Regions from separate parts of the Nonomuraea sp. NPDC049607 genome, predicted to be linked through region 1. Evidence: riboswitches for the same ligand, from Rfam matches in the RefSeq annotation. Region 1 holds a riboswitch; each other region holds the start of a gene.

Region 1 (4,580 bases):
ACTTCGTCATGAAGAACTCGTAGACCACCCAGATGGCGGTCGTGACGATCGTCGACAGGATGGCGATGACGAAGGCCGACATGAAGCCGGACGTCGAGCCGGTCGCCGAGTCGTAACCGATCGCGAACAGGCCGAAGATCAGGCCGATCACGAAGTTCACGATCCCGAGGATGACGCCGTCGATGATCCTCGCGACCAGACGCTGCCACCACTCCGCCAGAGGGGCCGGAGCGCCCGGGGGCTGCACGCCGACGGGCTGACCGTAGGGCTGGCCGTAGCCGGGCTGACCGTAGGGCTGCGACTGCTGCTGCTGGCCGTATGCCTGGCCGTACTGCTGCTGGTCACCGTACTGCTGTTGCCCGTAGCCCTGCTGCTGCTCGCCGTACTGCTGCTGGCCGTAGCCCTGCTGCTGCTCGCCGTACTGCTGCTGGCCGTAGCCCTGCTGGCCCGAGGCGGGCTGCTGGCCGTAACCCTGCTGGCCGTACTGCTGCTGGGCGTAACCCTGCTGCTGGTCGCCGTACTGCTGCTGGCCGGAGGACTGCGGCTGCTGGCCGTAACCCTGCTGGCCCTGCTGGCCGTACTGGGCCTCCTGGCCGTAACCCTGCTGCTGCTGACCGTAGTCGGGCAGCGACTGGGGCTGCTGGCCGTACTGCGGCTGCTGGCCATAACCCTGCTGGCCCGAGGCGGCCTGCTGGCCGTACTGGGCCTCCTGGCCATAGCCGGGCTGGGTGTACTGCTGGCCCGAGGACTGCGGCTGCTGGCCGTAACCCTGCTGCTGGCCGGAGGCGGGCTGCTGGCCGTAACCCTGCTGGCCCTGCTGCCCGTACTGGGCCTCCTGGCCATAGCCCTGCTGCTGCTGACCGTAGTCGGGCAGCGACTGGGGCTGCTGGCCGTACTGCGGCTGCTGGCCATAACCCTGCTGGCCCGAGGCGGCCTGCTGGCCGTACTGGGCCTCCTGGCCATAGCCGGGCTGGGTGTACTGCTGGCCCGAGGACTGCGGCTGCTGGCCGTAGCCCTGCTGCTGGCCATATCCCTGCTGCTGGCCGTACTGGGGCTGCTGGCCGTAGCCCTGCTGCTGGCCGTGCTGCTGTTGCTGACCGTATTGGGGTTGCTGGCCGTAGCCCTGTTGCTGCTGCTGGCCATATGGGGGCTGGCCATAGGCGTCGTCCGCCCGGTAGCCGACCACAGTCACGTCCGGGTCGGGCTCACCGGGGCGACGGCCCTGGTGCTGCCCGTACTCGGGGTTCTCGCCGGATTCGTCCTGTGGATACGGCGGCTGTCCGGTGCTCACCGTGTCACCTCGCTTCGAGTGCGCATGTGGCACGTGTCAGGACACATGCCTGTGCTGCCCAACGTATCGACATAGGTATCAACAATCACCTTTCCAAGTGGTCAAGGTCCGCGTCACCCGATGTCAGATGCAGCAGCATGCGGGTGTTGCCAAGGGTGTTCGGTTTGACGTGTTCCAGATCAAGGAACTCCGCCACACCCTCGTCGTACGAGGCCAGCAACTCGGCGTAGACCTCGGGTGAGACCGGCGTGCCCTGGATGGGGCGGAAACCGTGCCTCGCGAAGAAGTCGACCTCAAAAGTCAGACAGAATACACGTCGCAGCCCCAGATCCTTCGCCTGCCGGACGAGTGCCGAGACGATCCGATGCCCGACCCCCATTCCCCGGCACGCCGGATCGACCGCCACCGTACGGACCTCGGCGAGATCCTCCCAGAGCACGTGAAGCGCGCCGCAGCCGACGACCTCCCCGCTCAGCTCGGCCACCCAGAACTCCTGGACGTCCTCGTACAGCGTGACCGTGGCCTTCTCCAGGAGCCGCGGACCCGCGCCCGCGTAGGTGTCCACGAGACGCCTGATCGCGCGCACGTCGGGCGTGCGGGCACGCCTGACCACGACCGCGGTCTCGGGGACTGCCACTTCGGCCACCTGCTCCATGGCTCTCCAGGGTACAGATCTCATTACGGCTCAGCCCTAAATCCCACGTCTCGGGCATCTCATCACATGCTGTGTCCAGATGAACACGCCCCGACCTGGAGCTTTCCTCCAGTCGTCACCCCCCAGAATGCTGGACAAAAGGTGCAGAAGCCCGCTTCCGTACGGCTACCCACGAGATCACCTTGTGACCCTTCAGTTGTGAAACCTCTACAGACTCGGTAGTTCCGGTTGAGCGCGAACCCGGAGTGCATTAGTGTCCAGCGACGATGTTCTCCGCGTAATGCGCGCGGAAAGACACGCCCAATTCCCGCAAGGGAAGCCGGGGAACCACCGGTGGCGAGCACCTCGCGCCACCACTCGGGGTGAATCCGATCATCTCGGTAGGGCTGCTCCGGCCCGAACCCGTCAGCTAACCCGGCCGGCGTCGATGAGAGGAGCTTGGTTGGTGAAGCGGACGCTCGATCGCGAGGGGAAGCCGGGGGGCAGGCACGCCCGTCCCCGGGAGCAGGCCAGGCGCTCACGTCGCCTCGGCGTCATCGGCGCCGCCGTCGCCGCGATGCTGTTCGCCGTACCCGTCGGTTCCGCCGCCGCCGACCCGAAGCCGTCGCTCTCCGAGCTGGCCGACCAGGTCGAGAAGATGCACGAAGAGATCGAGACGCTGACCGAGGAGTACAACGGGCAGCGCGAACGGCTGAAGTCCGCGCAGAAGGCCAACGACGCCGCCCAGAAGACCCTGGCCACCAGCGAGTCCGACCTGGCCGCCAAGCGCGCCAGGGCCACGCTGCTCGCCCAGAACGCCTACATCACCGGCGGCCTGGACAAGGCCCTGGTCTTCGCCCAGTCCGACGACCCTGAGACCTTCCTCGACCGGGCCGCGACCACGTACGCGCTCGAACAGCAGCAGGGCGAGGAGGTCAACCAGCTCGCCAAGGCCATGGAGGCCGCCGAGCGCGCCAGGTCGGGCGCCAAGACCCGCATCGCCGAGGTCCAGAAGATCGTCAGTGATCTTGAGGGCAAGCGCTCGAAGATCACCAAGCTGGTCGCCAAGGTCGAGAGCAACCTCTACCGGCGGGCCGTCGGCGAGGCCGGCCGCCCCGGCACCCGCGCCGTACGCGTCAACCTGCCGGTCATCGGCAACGGCAAGGCCGCCCAGGCCGCCAAGTGGGCCCTCACCCAGCAGCTCAAGCCGTACGTGTGGGGCGCCGAAGGGCCGCGCTCCTACGACTGCTCCGGCCTGGTGATGGCCGCCTACCAGCGCGTGGGCATCTCGCTCCCCCACTACACCGGCGACCAGTGGACGGCCGGCACGCACATCAGCCGCGACCAGCTCCGCGCCGGCGACCTGGTCTTCTTCTACAGCGACCTGCACCACGTCGGCATCTACATCGGCGGCGGCATGATGGTCCACGCACCGCAGACCGGCGACGTCGTCCGGATCTCCGCGCTCGGCAATCGGCCGTTCGCCGGCGCCGTGCGCATCGCGGACTGACCGGCGATTCACTTCGGAGTTCCGCGCCGTCAGATGAGCTGGCGGCGCGCCGCCCACGCCACGGCCTCGATCGCCGTGGCCACGCCGATGCGGTCGCAGATGCCTCTGAGCCGCCGGCGTACGGTCCGTCCGCTGATATCCAGCCGTCTCCCGACCCGGTCGACGGTCACCCCTCTGGCCAGTTCAGCCAGTAACGCCAAATCCGCGTGGCTCAGCTCAACGCCTTCAGTGAGCACATCCACCGGGAGCCCTCCCCCCAACAGCAGAACTCGGACCTTTCAGTGGAGCAAAGCCGCTCGTCTCGGTGAAGGTAAACGCATCGCGGAAAGGTCGTCAAGCACGACAATCGCCGCCCTTGACCAGTGCTATTGACATGATCACTTATATGTGACGTACTCCGCATATGTCGGCACGCCACGGTCCGCTATGAACGGTCCAAACGATCAATTCGGCGGCCCGGTCCAGCCCCCCATGAGCGCCACCGACCTCCTGGGTTTTGATCCCTCGGATCCGCAATTTGTGCGCGATCCGTACGTCCGATATCGAGAGCTCCGCGCGGCCGGGGCGATCTTCAGAACGCGCGGCGGGCTGCTCGTCACGACCACGTACGAGCTGTGCGCGGCCGTCCTGCGTGACCCGATGTTCGGTCACGGAACGTCCGCCCCCGTGGCGGAAGAGGCAGGTCAGCCCGGCAGGTCGTTCCTGCTCATGGACCCGCCCGATCACACCCGGTTGCGGAACCTTGTCAGCCGCGCGTTCACCCCGCGCATGGTCGAACGGCTCAGGCCGCGGGTCGAGGCGATCACCGCCGACCTGATCGGGCGGTTGCCGGAGGAGACGGAGCTGATTTCCGGCTTCGCCCACCCGCTGCCGGTGATGGTGATCAGCGAGATGCTCGGGGTGCCGCCGGAGGACCACGAGCGCTTCCGCGGATGGAGCGAGGCTCTTGCCCGCGGACTTGACCCGATGCTGACAGACGCTCTCATGTCGGAAACGGAGCGTTCCAGGAACGAGTTCCGCGACTACTTCCGCCGCCTGATCGCCCTGCGCCGCGAGCGTCCCGGTGAGGACCTCCTGAGCGCCCTCGCGCGCGTCGAGGAGTTGACCGAGGCCGAGTTGCTGTCGACCTGCGTGCTGCTGCTCGT
Region 2 (4,580 bases), on a different contig from region 1:
CGCGCTGCGCGCCGGATACCGGCATGTCGACACCGCCGCCGCCTACGAGAACGAGGAGGGCGTCGGCCGGGCCGTGCGCGCCGCCGGGGTGCCACGGGAGAAGGTGTTCGTCACCACCAAGCTGTGGAACGGCGACCACGGGCGGGCCGAGCAGGCCTTCGACGAGAGCCTGGCCCGCCTGGGCCTCGACTACGTAGATCTTTTCCTGATCCACTGGCCGGTTCCGGAGCAGGACAAGTACGTGCAGGCCTGGCGGGCGCTGGAGAAGATCTACCGTGACGGCCGGGCCAAGGCCATCGGGGTCTCCAACTTCACGGTCGCCACCCTGACCCGGCTGATGGACGAGACCGACATCACGCCCTCGATCAATCAGATCGAGCTGCACCCGTACTTCCAGCAGCGCGAGATGCGGGCCTTCCACGAGGCCAACGGCATCCTGACCGAGGCGTGGAGCCCGCTCGGGCAGGGCAAGGGGCTGCTGGCCGACCCGGCGCTGCGCGTGCTGTCGGAGAAGTACGGCAAGACGCCCGCGCAGATCGTGCTCCGCTGGCATCTCCAGCTCGGCAACGTGGTGATCCCCAAGTCGGTCACCCCGGCGCGGATCGAGGAGAACATCGACGTGTTCGACTTCATCCTCGACTCCGAGGACCTGGTGGCCATCGGCGCGATGAACTCTGGGCGGCGCATCGGGCCCGACCCCGACTCGTTCAACCTGACCTGAGCGCTCTACGATCTCGGGCGTGCGACATTTCACCTGGGGAATAGCGGCGACCGGCGGCATCGCGCGTACCGTGGGGGCGGCCATCGTGGCCGAGCCCGGCATGCGGGTGGCCGCCGTCGGCTCGCGGAGCCTGGTCAGGGCGCGGGCCCTGGCCGACGAGCTGGGCGCGGAGTCGGCCTACGGCTCCTACGAGGCCCTGTGCGCCGATCCGGCCGTCGACGCGGTCTACGTGGCCACGCCGCACGCCCAGCACCTGGAGGTGGCCGAGGCGGCCATCGCGGCGGGCAAGTCCGTGCTGTGCGAGAAGCCGCTGGCGGCCAGCGTGGCCGACGCCGAGCGCATGGTGGCGCTGGCCCGCGCGGCCGGGGTCTTCCTCATGGAGGCCATGTGGATGCGGTTCAACCCGCTCATCCAGCGGGTGGCGGCCGATCCGCGTTTCGGGGAGATCCGCTCGGTGCGGGCCTCGTTCGGGTTCGCGCTGCCCTACGACCCCGCCCATCGGCTGTGGGCGCCGGAGCTGGGCGGCGGGGCCCTGCTCGACCTGGGGATCTACCCGTTCGGGCTGGCGCAGCTCCTGCTCGGCATGCCGCGTGAGCTGCGGATCACCGGCTCGCTGGCGCCGAGCGGGGTCGACGCGGAGGCGGGCGGGGTGCTGCTCTACCCGGACGGACGGCGGGCGCTGGTGGACGTGTCCCTGCTCGCCCATCACGCCAACGACGCGAGCGTGGTGGGCACGTCGATGCGGGCCGACATCCTGGCGCCGTTCTGGGCGCCGCAGCGGGTGCTGCTGTCGGGGCCGTCGATGGAGACGGAGGAGCTGGTGCTCGACCCGGCCGACAACGGGTACGCCGGGGAGCTGCGCGAGGTGCGCGCCGCCACGGCCGAGGGCCGGACCGAGAGCGCCGTCATGCCGCTTGACGAATCCCTTGCCATGATGGGGCTTCTGGCCGACGCGCGGGGGCAACTCTCCTAGCTGCGCCTTTAGGCACTTGCCTTCTTCTTGCCCGATGTATTACCTTGTGGGGCATCTCGCGGCAGACGTCCGGTTTGTCCGGCTTTGTCCAACCATCGCAAGACATTTCACAGGATCGTCCTGTGACCGCTGAATCCGCCTCCGGGCGGAACCGGGGACCCACGTCCTTTGGGGTGAATCGGCACTTCGGTGCCGTAGGGCAGCTTCCACGTCCGAACCCGTCAGCTAACCCGGTAAGCGGCATGGAAGCAAGGAGTAATGCCCTCGATGGCCAAGCACCGTCCCATCCGTGCCCCGAAGATCAACCACCTCCGCGCCGCGCTCGGCGCGACCATCATCGCCACCGCGATCGGCGCCCACGCCACCGCCGCCGGCGCCGACAGCGTCGACCCGGCCGCCTCCACCGGCCACTCGGCCGTCGCGCCGCAGGCCGCCGCCCAGGCCGGCAGGGCCGGGGAGACCCAGGTCAACGTCACCGCCGCACAGGTCCTGGCCGTGGCCAAGGCCCAGGTCGGCATCTCCGAGAACGCCTACGGCGGCGGCACCAAGTTCCAGAAGTGGTACGCCGACTCCCAGCGCGCCGCCGAGACCGTCGCCCGCGACGGCGGCAGCCGCCAGGACTACGTGAACGCCGCCTGGTGCTCGATGTTCGTCTCCTGGGTCGGCGAGCAGACCGGCGCCCGCCCGCAGGTCGGCTGGGACGCCTGGACCGTGGCCCACGCCAAGTGGTTCGCCGCCAACAAGCGCTGGGGCACCGAGGCCAAGCCCGGCGCCGTCGTCTTCTTCTCCTGGGGCGGCAGCAAGAGCCTGGACGCCATCCAGCACGTCGGCTTCGTCGTCAAGGACAACGGCAACGGCACGATCTCCACGGTCGAGGGCAACACCGGCAACGGCAAGGTGGAGGAGCGTGTCCGGCCGAAGTCGCAGGTCGTCGGCTACGGCTACCCGCAGTACGCGGGCTGACCTCCCCTGCTTCGAGCGCGGCTTCGAGCGCGCGTCCCGCACGAGGGACGCGCGCTCGCCGCGTCTCAGGGCCGGACCGCCACCAGCGAGTACAGCACCGGCAGGTGCGAGTCCCCGAACGGCAGCCGGTAGCGGCCGTCCTCGCCCTCGGTCAGCAGCCCGCGCGGGTCCAGCTCGACGGCGACGTGCTCGCCCAGCTCGGCCACCGTGAGCCCGGCGCGCGCCGCCGCCGTGACGATCTCGCCCACCGAGTACGGGTACTGGACGGTCTCCTGGGCCTCGGTCACCACGCCGGCGTCGGCGTACGTGCCGGTCACCGTCTCGCGGTGGGCCTGGCCGCCGCCGTAGGGCCAGTCGGCCACCAGCGGGTCGAGCGAGGCCACCGTCTGGTAGGCCGGATGCAGGTCGACCAGCACCAGCCGCCCGCCGGGCCGCAGCGCCATGGCCGCGCCGCGCATCCAGGCGGCCAGGTCGCCGATCCAGCACAACACGCCGTACGTGGCCACGGCCAGGTCGAAGCCCCCGGCCAGCGACTCGGGCAGCCGCTGCGTGTCGGCCTCCACGAACGTGGCCGCCAGCCCGGCCTCGGCCGCCAGGTCGCGGGCGCGCGCGACCGCCACCGGGGAGAAGTCGACGCCGGTCACCCGCGCTCCGAGCCGCGCCCAGCTCAGCGTGTCCATGCCGAAGTGGCACTGCAGGTGGAGCAGGTCCTTCCCGGCGACGTCGCCGGCCAGGCGGCGTTCGAGCGCGTAGAGGGTCTGCCGGCCGGCGAGGAAGGCGTCCACGTCGTAGAACCTGTCGGCGGGCGTGGAGCCGTGGACGCGGGCGCGCTCGTCCCAGAGGGCCCGGTTGGCGGGGAGGCCGGCTGCTGCGGGTTGGGGCATGGGCCGAGGATGGCACATCGGCCACGCGGTCGCACGACCGGTACCGTGCCCTGGACAACGAACGATCCGCCCCCGCGTGTCGATCCGGCGGGCGCCCGTTCGACGCTCGGGTGAGACCGGCTCCGCGGCGCGATCGCGGGCGGAAGGGACGGCAGAGTGAAGTTCATGATCGTCGGCAAGGCCAGCGCGGAGACCGAGGCGGGGGCGGTGCCCAGCCAGGAGGTCGTCGACAACATGCACGCCTACAACGAGGCGCTGACCAGGGCGGGGGTGCTGCTGGCCGCCGAGGGCCTCTACCCGAGCTCGCAGGGCGCGCAGATCGCCTACAGCGGCGGCCGCGCGAAGGTGATCGACGGCCCGTTCGCCGAGGCCAAGGAGCTGATCGCGGGGTTCTGGCTGATCCAGGTGAAGTCCAGGGAGGAGGCCGTCGAGTGGGCCCTGCGCGTGCCCGTCCCCGAGGGCTGCGACGGGATCGCGCTGGACGTGTGGCGGGTCTACGACGCCTCCGACGCGCCGGACGCGGCCTCGTCCGACCCGGTGGACGTCGAGCGGGAGCGGGCCATGCGCCGGCGCCTGGGCACGTGGGAGCCCTGACCGAGGCTTGCGGACCCCGGGCGGCGGCTGGTGTCATGTGCCGATGACGGCTTCCGAGGCACCCCGGACGATCGAGGCGGTGACGGCCTCCGACGCCCACCGGGCGGTCGAGGCGGTCTGGCGGATCGAGGCCGCGCGGCTCATCGCCGGCCTCGCCGGGCTGGTCCGCGACGTCGGCCTGGCCGAGGAGCTGGCCCAGGACGCGCTGGTCGCGGCCCTGGAGCAGTGGCCGGAGTCGGGCGTGCCACGCAACCCGGGCGCCTGGCTGATGACGGTCTCCAAGCGCCGCGCCGTCGACCTGATCCGCAGGAACGAGCGCATGTCCCGCAACCTGGCCGAGCTGGGCCACCGGCTGGAGAGCGCCGAGGAGCCGCCCGAGCCCGACGAGATCGAGGACGACCTGCTCCGGCTGGTCTTCACCGCCTGCCATCCGGCGCTGTCGATG
Region 3 (4,580 bases), on a different contig from region 1:
CGTTGCCGTTCTCGGGCGATCAGGTGTTCCGCCGTTCCTACCAGGTCGCCGGGGCCGGGACGGGGGTCGGCGTCGTCGGGGGCGTCCTCGGGGGTGGTGGTGCTGTCCGACGGGTCGCCGGGGCGGCCCGCGCCGTCCTTTCCGCCTTTACCACCCTTGCCACGCTTGCCGCCCTTGCCGCCCTTGCCGTCGCCTCGGCCCTTGCCGGGCTTGCCCGGGGCGTCCGCGCTCTCGGCGGAGTTCTCGGCGGGGTTCTCGGCGGGGTTCTCGGCGGGGTTCTCGGCGTCCTTCGCGTGGGGGCGCTCGTCGGGGGTGGGGGGATGGAGGTGGCGGGGGTCCTCGGTGTCGGGGTCGGCGTCCGCGTCGGGGCGTTCGCCGGGGGTGGGACCGGAGGTGTCCGGGTCGTCCGGGTCGTCGGGGTGACCTGGGGACTCAGGGGGTTCGGTGGTGCCGGAGGGTTCCGGCGGGCCGCCGTCGCCGGGGCGCCCGTCCTCGTCGTCCCTGATGGCCACACCGCCACCGTGGCCCGCCGCGACCGCCGTACCGGGCTCGTCGGCCCCTCTGGCGACCGCTCCCGCGGGCTCGTCCCCCTCCCGGGGCGGGTCGTTCCGCTCGCTCATCTGCCTCCCCTTCACGCGAGCTGCTCTCGTACGTACTCGCGCCACCGTGCCGCCAGTGTCTCGGCGGTCAGCCCCACGGAGGCGAGCGCCTGATCGACGCCGGCCACGCGGGCATCACGGTAGAGCCGTACCAGGGTCCCGTCACCGAACCGGTCTGCGAGGAAGCGACACGCCATCCAGGCCTCCTGGTACGCCCGCGCGAGCCGTCCGGGGTCGGCTGCCGTGGGGGCGAAAGCCGCGGCTCCGGGCAACTCGCTCGGCAGCCGGCCGGCCCGTACTTCGGCGGCGAGTTCGGCGGCGGCCGTCCTGACGGGGAGTCCGGCGTCGCGGTAGGCCACGTAGTCGGCGAATCCTTCGTAGAGCCAGACGGGCAGCCGGTCGGTGCCCGCGGCGACGTGCGTGAGCTCGTGGGTGAGGACGACGTCGCGTCCGGTGGGGGTGAGCCGCGCGAAGGAGCCGGGGACGATGATCACCCTCGGGCCGTCGGCCACCGCGGCCAGCCCGTCCAGCGGGCCCGTGCCCGCCAGCCCGGCCGCCTCGGCGTCGGAGTCCGGTACGACGACCAGCGCGCGTACCGGCCGGCCGAGCAGCGCGGACACCCGCCGACCGGCGAGGTCGGCGCGCCGGGCGAGATCGGCGAGCACGCCGGGCTCGGCGCGATGCCCCACGACCACGGACCGTCCGCCGCGGACCACCTGACCGCCGCCGGCCCACAGATCGCGCGCCCCGGCGGGCAGGACGGCGCCGGGCGGCGCGTCGGCGACCACGAGAACCGCCGCCAGCAGCAGGACGGGCAGGAGCAGACGCGGACCGCGGAGGGACGGACGCACCTGCGAGGACACGGCCCGATGCTAGTCGGCCCGCGGCCCGCACGCCCCCTTCACGAGACCGGGCCCACGCCCTCTCCGCAAGGCGGGACCTGCGGTTCGCAGCAGGAAGCCGGACATGCGACAGGCCCCGGCCCGGACCGGGGAGGGTCCGGGCGGGGCCTGTTGTCACGCGCCGGGACGCACCGCGCCGACGAACGACGACTTCCGCCATCCGCCCAGTTTGTCGATGCGCACCCGTTCGCCGGTCCTCGGCGAATGGATCATCTTGCCGTGGCCGACGTACATGCCGACGTGGCCCAGCCCGTTGAAGAACATCAGGTCGCCCGGCTTGAGCTTCCGCCAGGAGACCTTGTGCCGAATGCGGGCGAACTGGCTGCTCGTCACGCGCGGGAGTCGCACCCCGGCCTTCTTCCAGGCGTACTGGACGAGTCCGGAGCAGTCGAACGCACCAGGACCCGTGGCCCCGTACCGGTACGGGTCGCCGATCTGGTGCTTGGCGACGGCGACGGCCTTGTGGGCCCTCACCTTCTGCCTGGCGGCCTTCGCCGCCTTGGCCGACCTGGCGCTCTTCGCCGCCTTGGCCGACCTGGTGGTGGCCGTCTCGGCGGTGCTGGACACCGCGGTGAGCCTGACGGCCGATTCGCTCACCGTCTGCGCCCCGGCCGGCACGGCATGGAGAACCGCACCTCCGGCCGTCACGGTCATCGTGAGTGCGGCGCCCTTCAGGGCGAGACGGGACAGACGGGGGTTATGCAGGGAGGTAGACAGGATTTCTCCTTGTGTCTTCCACGAACGCCTACCGGGTTAGCTGACGGATTCGGGCCTGGAAGTCGCCCTACGGCGCTGAACGCGCCGATTCACCCCTGATCCCGGGGGATGACGGGATCTTTGGGTCCCCGGCTCCGTGCCTCCTGGCTGCACGGACTCGGCAGGTCGCCACTCGATTGATATGCCTGAATGGGGATATCGGCGGCGACCGACGGATTTTTATGTGGTCCACATCGGGGGTTCCGATGTCGATTCGCGGCTCGCATGGCTTGCCGACCGCGACGCCAGAAACTACGCCGAGGGGTCAAGAAAGTGCAAAGGGGGAGTCAGGTTGTAAAGATCAAATAAAGGCACGAGTAAGGGACGAAACCCCTGCTGGAGCCACAGGCTCCGTTACCTAAATGTGACCCTTCTCACACTTCCTGACGCAGGCGCTTGTCAGGGCCCTTTGACACCTTTTGTCCCCTTCGTCCCACCGGCGGGCCGAGCGGGCACGCCGGTGGTCCCTGCGGCCTGCGAGACGGGCGGCCGAGGGCGAGTGTCGGGAGGAGTCCCGGTGGACCGGAGGTCAGGGGCGGATGGCTCCGACCAGCGGGCGGCGGTAGTCCGAGAGCCGGACGACCTTCACGACGTCGCCCGTCTGCGGCGCGTGGACGATCTTGCCCCCGCCCGCGTAGATGCTGACGTGCCCCAGCCCCTCGCTGAAGATGAGGTCCCCGGGCTGGAGGTCCTTGATGTCCACCTTGCGTCCGGAGCCCCAGGCCCACTGCTGCCACGTCGTACGCGGCAACGAGACGCCGGCCGCGCGCCAGGCGGCCTGGGTCAGCCCTGAGCAGTCGTAGCCGCGCGGGCCCGTGCCCCCGAAGATGTACGGCTTGCCGACCTGGGCGAAGGCGAAGCGCAGAACGGCGGCCGCGTTGCCCGAGGCGGGACCGGTGTACTTGATGCCGGTGCTGTTGGGGTTGCCCGGGTTGTAGGCCCCCAGCTTGTCCAGGAGCTTCTTCTGCTCGCCGACCAGCTTCAGGACCTCGGCGCGCTCCTTCTGGACCGCGTCCCGCTCCTTGTCGGCGTCCGCCAGGGCGGTCTCGGCGTTGTCGCGCTCGACCTTGAGCCCCTTGTTCTCGCGGTCGAAGGCGGCCAGCTTCTCCAGCCGCTCGCGCGAGAGCTGCCCGGCCATGGCCATCCCGGCCAGCAGGTTCTCGGGGTCGTCCGCGCCCATCAAGCCCGGCAGGGACGCGACGTCCCCGCCCAGCTTGTACGAGTCCACCGCCGCCCTGATGATGTCGGCCCGCAGGTCGGCGACCGTCTGCAGCTTCTGCTTGTAGCGGTCGTTCAGCTTGGTGTAGGCGTTCTTGGCCTTCTTGTACTCCTCGGTCGCCGTGTTGTACCGGTCGACGACCTTGTCGGCCTTGTCGTTCAGCTTCTCCAGCTTGGCCTTGGCCTGCTTGAGAGTGGGCTTGGGATCAGCGAGCGCCGCACCCATCGGGACCGTCATCAGCCCGATCGCGAGACCCGCCGCCAACGTGACCCGGCCAAACCTCACAGCGTCGCCTCCCAGGGATTACACCTGGGGCGAAATAGTACAGAAGTGGCGAGTGGGGTCTCGCCAATAGTGCTAATTCGTAACTTATGCGCGGCCCAACCGGCGCAGCAGCAGACCCGACGGAACGGGTCTGGCGCCCATCCGGCGGACGGACTCGGCCACCTCCCGGTCGGAGGAGACGACGGCGATGGCCCGGCCGGGCGGCTCGGCGCGGACGAGCCGGCGGATGAGGTCGTCGGCGATCTCCCCCGGCGCGCTGAACAGCACCCGCACCCCGCGCGGCGCCACCACCTGCACGGGCGCGTTGAGCTCTGCACCGTCGAAGACCACCGTCACCTCGACGCGGGTCTGCGCGACCAGGCCGCCGAGGCCGGTCATCAGCCGGTTGCGCTGGTCGGCGAGGGTGAACGTGCCGTAGCCGGTCTTGGTGACGTTGTAGCCGTCGATGATCAGATGGACCTGCGGCAGCGCCAGGAGCTGGTCGAGGAGCTGCGGGTCGTCGTCGGCCAGGGCCCGCGCCGGCACGCCGCGCACCCCGGGACGCTCGCCGGTGCTGGCCGCGACCGAGTCGGCGGGCTTGCTGATCGTGGTGGGCAGCGCCAGCTCCCTGCGCAGCCCGGCCGAGGCGTCCTGGAGCGCGTCGAGCAGCACCCTGATGCGGGCGTCCTCGATGCTGCGGCCCTCGCGGGCGGCCCGGCGGGAGGCTTCGAGCTGCCTCTCCACGTCGGCCAGCCGCTCGCGCAGGCGGCGCAGCTCGGCCTCGCCCGCGTTGCCGGCCGTGGAGGCGGCGTGCCGGGCGTCGTCGGCGGCCTGCTCCAT
Region 4 (4,580 bases), on a different contig from region 1:
ATGTTCTTGACGTGGTAGCCGCGCTGGTAGATGCCCCACTGGACGAAGTAGCCCAGCACCTTGTTGCCGCCACCGCCGCCGCCCGTGGTGGTCGCGGTGATCTGGTTGCTGTCGGCCGAGCGGTTGCCGGCCGCGTCACGCGCGCGCACCGTGTAGGTGTAGGACGTGTTGGCGCTGAGGCCGCTGTCGGTGTGCGAGGTGCCCGTGACGGTGGTGACGAGAGTGCCGCCGCGGTAGATCTCGTAACCGGTGACGGCCACGTTGTCGGTCGAGGCGTTCCAGGCCAGCGAGACGCTGCTGCTGCTGACGCCGGTCGAGCGCAGGTTGCCCGGCACGGTCGGCGGGGTCTTGTCGTCGCCGCCGCCGCCCGTGGTGGTGGCGGTGATCTGGTTGCTGTTGGCCGAGCGGTTGCCGGCGGCGTCACGCGCGCGCACGGTGTAGGTGTAGGCCGTGCTCGCGGTGAGGCCCGTGTCGTTGTACGTGGTGCCCGTGACGGTGGTGACGAGAGTGCCGCCGCGGTAGATCTCGTAACCGGTGACGGCCACGTTGTCGGTGGAGGCGTCCCAGGCCAGGGCCACGCTGTTGTTCGTGACGCCGGTCGAGCGCAGGTTGCCCGGCACCGACGGCGCGGTCGTGTCGCTGCCGCCGCCGCCGGAGACCTTCCACAGCGCCGCCACGTTCGGCGGCTCCCAGCCGGGCTGGGAGGTGTGCGCCTGGAGGCAGACGTAGTCCACGCCGTTGTAGGTGACGACCGTGCCCGCGGTGTACGCGGTCCACGGGGCCCAGGCCGCCGCGAAGGCCACCGTGCTGGCGGAGGCGATCGGTGGGACGGCGACGGCCGCGGTCAGGGGCAGGGCCAATGCCGCCATTCCTGCCAGGACCTTGCTCAGAATGGTGTGTTTCATGTCGCTCCGACATCCGTTGGGGGGTGTGTGGGGAGTGGGATGGGAGACTTCTGGGGAAACTATTAGGAAAGTTTCCTTTAAGTTGTGAATCGACGGTAGCCTCTGCCTGCGGGAGCGTCAATACGTATCGGTCAGGCGTCCGTAATCGTGCCGGTCAGACCCCGAATGTGCCCGTTCACGAGGGGATAACGGTTCAGGAACGGGGGCTGACGGCGGGGTGAGCCGTGGCCCAGCATGGGAGCGTGGCAGGAATCTCCGCCTGGCGGCGGACGCCCACGCGCCGCGGACCTTACGTGGTCCGCGCGGTCGCGGAGTTACGGTCCTGGCCGTCGCTGAACGTCAGCGGCACCGGGCGACAGGTCGCCTTCGCCGTACACGGAACCGAGATCCTGCGCCTGGCCGGCCGGGACGAGGTCCACGTACGGCTCACCGCCCCCGCCATCGGACGCCTGGAGCCCTATTTGCAGGCGTGCGATCAGGTCCATGCCTGCCGCGACCGCGCCTGGGTCGCCGTGCAGGTCGACGCCGAGCCCGATCTGGAATTGTTGCTGGCCCTCACGAGCGTGGCGATAAAGGCGCACGTGGCCTGAAACGATTCTTCGCGGTGCGTAGCGTTTCTCCTACGCACCGTCCGAACAATGCCCTCCATTTGCCCTGGAATTACTCGCCGGGTAGCTTGGTTGTACACAGCCGAACGGGGAGACGTCCCAGGTAGGGATGTCATTGCCGGGGAATTACCCCAGTGGGACCCGTGTTGTACAGAGTCGGCGCGGATACACCGCGTCCGGGCGTCGCAGATATACCTTCAGGCCCTTTCCTGGGCCCGGGAAGACGATGCGTCAGCCCTTTGCCTGACCAGAGACCGCTGAATCCGCCTGTGCGCGGAACCGGGGACCCATGTGTCCATCGGGGTGAATCGGCACCACGGTGCCGTAGGGCAGCTTCCCGCCCGAACCCGTCAGCTAACCCGGCAAGCGGCACGGAAGCACAAGGAGTAATCCCTCATGGCCAAGCACCGTCTTCACCGTGCCTACAAGCTCGACCTCGCCAAGATCGCCCTCGGCGCGACCGCCGTCGCCGGCGTGCTCGGCACGCACGCGGCAGTGAACGCCGACACCGTCCACGCCACCGCCGGCACCGCCGCCCAGACCGCCAAGGTCGCCGGCGTGGCCGCCGCCCAGCCGCGTGTCGCCACCGTGGCCGACAAGCGCGCCACCGACGAGAGCGCCAAGGGCAAGGTGAACGTCACCGCCGCCCAGGTCCTGGCCACCGCCCGCGCCCAGGTCGGCGTCTCCGAGGACGCCAACGGCGGCGGCACCAAGTTCCAGAAGTGGTACGCCGGCTCGCCCCGCGCCGCCGAGACCGTCGCCCGTGACGGCGGCAGCCGCCAGGACTACGTGAACGCCGCATGGTGCTCGATGTTCGTCTCCTGGGTCGGTGACCAGACCGGCGCCCGCCCGCAGGTCGGCTGGGACGCCTACACCGTCTCGCACGCCAAGTGGTTCGCCTCCAACGGCCGCTGGGGCACCGAGGCCAAGCCCGGCGCCGTCGTCTTCTTCTCCTGGAGCGGCAGCAAGAGCCTGAGCGACATCCAGCACGTCGGCTTCGTCGTCAAGGACAACGGCGACGGCACGATCTCCACGATCGAAGGCAACACCGGCAACGGCAAGGTCGAGGAGCGCGTCCGCCCGGCCTCCCAGGTCGTCGGCTACGGCTACCCGTCGTACGCCGCCTGATCTCCCTCCTGTGAAGAGCGCACTCCCTGCGGGGGGTGCGCTCTTTCGCGTGTGTGCTGGTCGACCAGGGTGGCGGCGGCCTGGGCGGCCGAGCGGGCGGCGCCGGGGTCCTCGGAGATCATCGCGGTCACGGTGGCGCCGTCGATCAGGGTGAGCAACTGCTCGGCGAGCAGGCCGGGATCGCCGGCGCCCGCCTTCTCGGCGAGCGAGCTCAGGTAGGCGCGCAGGCGTTCCTTGTGCGCGCGCACCGCCGTACGGACGGCGGCCGAACCGGCGCCCAGCTCGGCGAAGGCGTTGACGAAGCCGCAGCCGCGGAAGTCGTCCTCGGTGAACCAGCGTTCCAGCCACTCGAAGACCGCCGGGATGCGGTCGCCGGCGTCCGTCACGTACGCGGTGAGCGAGGCCGTCCAGCGTTCGTCGCGCCGCCGCAGGTACGCCACGACCAGCGCCTCCTTCGACGGGAAGCACTGGTAGAGCCGCTTCAGCGAGAGGCCGGAGGCGGCCCGGATCTCGTCCATGCCGACCGCCTGCACGCCGCGGCGGTAGAACAGGTCGCCCGCGGCGTCCAGCAGCAGCTGCTCGTGATCCATGACACTCCTCCAGGTGCTTGCGGCGGAGAACGCTCGTTCTCTACGCTATCGCACACCCCGGGAGAACGCCCGTTCTCTCGATATGAGAGGACATCACATGACACGCCCGCCCGTTCCGCCGTTCACCGAGGAGACCGCCCGGATCAAGGTCCAGGCCGCCGAGGACGCCTGGAACACCCGCGACCCCGAACGTGTCGCGCTCGCCTACACCGAGGACTCCGTGTGGCGCAACCGCGGCGAGTTCGTCACGGGCCGCGCCGAGATCGCCGCGTTCCTGCGCCGCAAGTGGGATCGGGAGCTGGACTACGCCCTGCGCAAGGAGCTCTGGGCGTTCACCGGCGACCGCATCGCCGTCCGCTTCCAGTACGAGTCCCGCGACGCCACCGGCCAGTGGTGGCGCAGCTACGGCAACGAGCAGTGGGAGTTCGACGAGTCCGGGCTGATGCGCCGCCGGGAGGCCAGCATCAACGACGTCCCCATCACGGAGGACGAACGCCGCATCTTCGGCTCCCGCCCCCTGTCCGAGCACGGAGTGGACGTCCTCGGCGTCCGGTGACCCCGCGACCGCTCCGGCATGTGACAGCCCGCCCGGAGATCAACGGGTAAGGTCGAGGAGCCGATCGTAGGAGGTCTGACATGGCGGTTCTGCTGCTGGGCACCCTCGACACCAAGGGGGAGGAGTACGCCCTCGTCCGCGATCTGATCGTCCGGGCCGGGCAGGACGTCGTCCTCATGGACACCGGCGTGATGGGCGCCTCCGCGCTGGCCGCCGACGTCCCGGCCGAGGCCGTCGCGCGGGCCGCCGGCACCGACCTCGACCGGCTCAGGAGCGCGGGGGACCGCGGCGCCGCGCTCGCGGCGATGGCGGCCGGGGCCACGGCCGTCGCCAAGGACCTGCACGCCCGCGGCGGGCTGGGCGGCGTGCTCGCGCTGGGCGGCAGCGGCGGCTCGTCCATCGCCGCCGCGGTCATGCGGGCGCTGCCCGTCGGCCTGCCCAAGCTGCTGGTGTCGACCATGGTCAGCGGCGACGTGTCCGCCTACGTCGGCGAGACCGACGTGACGCTCATGTACAGCGTCGTCGATGTCGCGGGCGTCAACTCCATCTCCCGCCGCATCCTGGCCAACGCCGCCGCCGCGATCAGCGCGATGGCCGCCTCGTACGACGCCGGCGCCGAGCCGTCCGGCGCGGACAAACCACTGGTCGCGGCCACGATGTTCGGCGTCACCACGCCCGCCGTGGACGCCGCGCGGGCCCGGCTGGAGTCCCTGGGCTACGAGGTGCTGGTCTTCCACGCCACCGGCTCGGGCGGACGCGCCATGGAGGCGCTGGCGGCGGGCGGCCACTTCGC

The links. Region 1 has a riboswitch for cyclic di-AMP ahead of AB0J97_RS03900 (NlpC/P60 family protein). Riboswitches for the same ligand answer to the same signal wherever they lie in the genome.
Region 2: it holds a riboswitch for cyclic di-AMP, as region 1 does, so the genes downstream of both, AB0J97_RS29820 (CHAP domain-containing protein) here and AB0J97_RS03900 (NlpC/P60 family protein) in region 1, are expected to answer to the same signal.
Region 3: it holds a riboswitch for cyclic di-AMP, as region 1 does, so the genes downstream of both, AB0J97_RS21785 (C40 family peptidase) here and AB0J97_RS03900 (NlpC/P60 family protein) in region 1, are expected to answer to the same signal.
Region 4: it holds a riboswitch for cyclic di-AMP, as region 1 does, so the genes downstream of both, AB0J97_RS11095 (CHAP domain-containing protein) here and AB0J97_RS03900 (NlpC/P60 family protein) in region 1, are expected to answer to the same signal.

What each region holds. Positions count from the first base shown of each region.
Region 1 covers NZ_JBFAOV010000001.1:792,466-797,045, reverse strand. Annotated here, with positions in the region: gene AB0J97_RS03915 (RDD family protein) at 1-247, opposite strand, end outside; gene AB0J97_RS03910 (hypothetical protein) at 356-1,366, shown strand; gene AB0J97_RS03905 (amino-acid N-acetyltransferase) at 1,377-1,946, opposite strand; cyclic di-AMP (ydaO/yuaA leader) riboswitch at 2,234-2,385, shown strand; gene AB0J97_RS03900 (NlpC/P60 family protein) at 2,392-3,435, shown strand; gene AB0J97_RS03895 (LuxR C-terminal-related transcriptional regulator) at 3,465-3,677, opposite strand; gene AB0J97_RS03890 (cytochrome P450) at 3,955-4,580, shown strand, end outside.
Region 2 covers NZ_JBFAOV010000017.1:82,356-86,935, forward strand. Annotated here, with positions in the region: gene AB0J97_RS29810 (aldo/keto reductase) at 1-721, shown strand, start outside; gene AB0J97_RS29815 (Gfo/Idh/MocA family oxidoreductase) at 741-1,694, shown strand; cyclic di-AMP (ydaO/yuaA leader) riboswitch at 1,812-1,949, shown strand; gene AB0J97_RS29820 (CHAP domain-containing protein) at 1,962-2,657, shown strand; gene AB0J97_RS29825 (class I SAM-dependent methyltransferase) at 2,723-3,541, opposite strand; gene AB0J97_RS29830 (YciI family protein) at 3,707-4,135, shown strand; gene AB0J97_RS29835 (RNA polymerase sigma factor) at 4,179-4,580, shown strand, end outside.
Region 3 covers NZ_JBFAOV010000010.1:185,910-190,489, forward strand. Annotated here, with positions in the region: gene AB0J97_RS21775 (M48 family metalloprotease) at 1-620, opposite strand, end outside; gene AB0J97_RS21780 (hypothetical protein) at 632-1,462, opposite strand; gene AB0J97_RS21785 (C40 family peptidase) at 1,616-2,098, opposite strand; cyclic di-AMP (ydaO/yuaA leader) riboswitch at 2,229-2,391, opposite strand; gene AB0J97_RS21790 (NlpC/P60 family protein) at 2,787-3,713, opposite strand; gene AB0J97_RS21795 (NYN domain-containing protein) at 3,846-4,580, opposite strand, start outside.
Region 4 covers NZ_JBFAOV010000004.1:247,523-252,102, forward strand. Annotated here, with positions in the region: gene AB0J97_RS11085 (glycosyl hydrolase family 18 protein) at 1-905, opposite strand, end outside; gene AB0J97_RS11090 (luciferase family protein) at 1,148-1,495, shown strand; cyclic di-AMP (ydaO/yuaA leader) riboswitch at 1,759-1,896, shown strand; gene AB0J97_RS11095 (CHAP domain-containing protein) at 1,910-2,641, shown strand; gene AB0J97_RS11100 (TetR/AcrR family transcriptional regulator) at 2,620-3,231, opposite strand; gene AB0J97_RS11105 (nuclear transport factor 2 family protein) at 3,329-3,787, shown strand; gene AB0J97_RS11110 (Tm-1-like ATP-binding domain-containing protein) at 3,868-4,580, shown strand, end outside.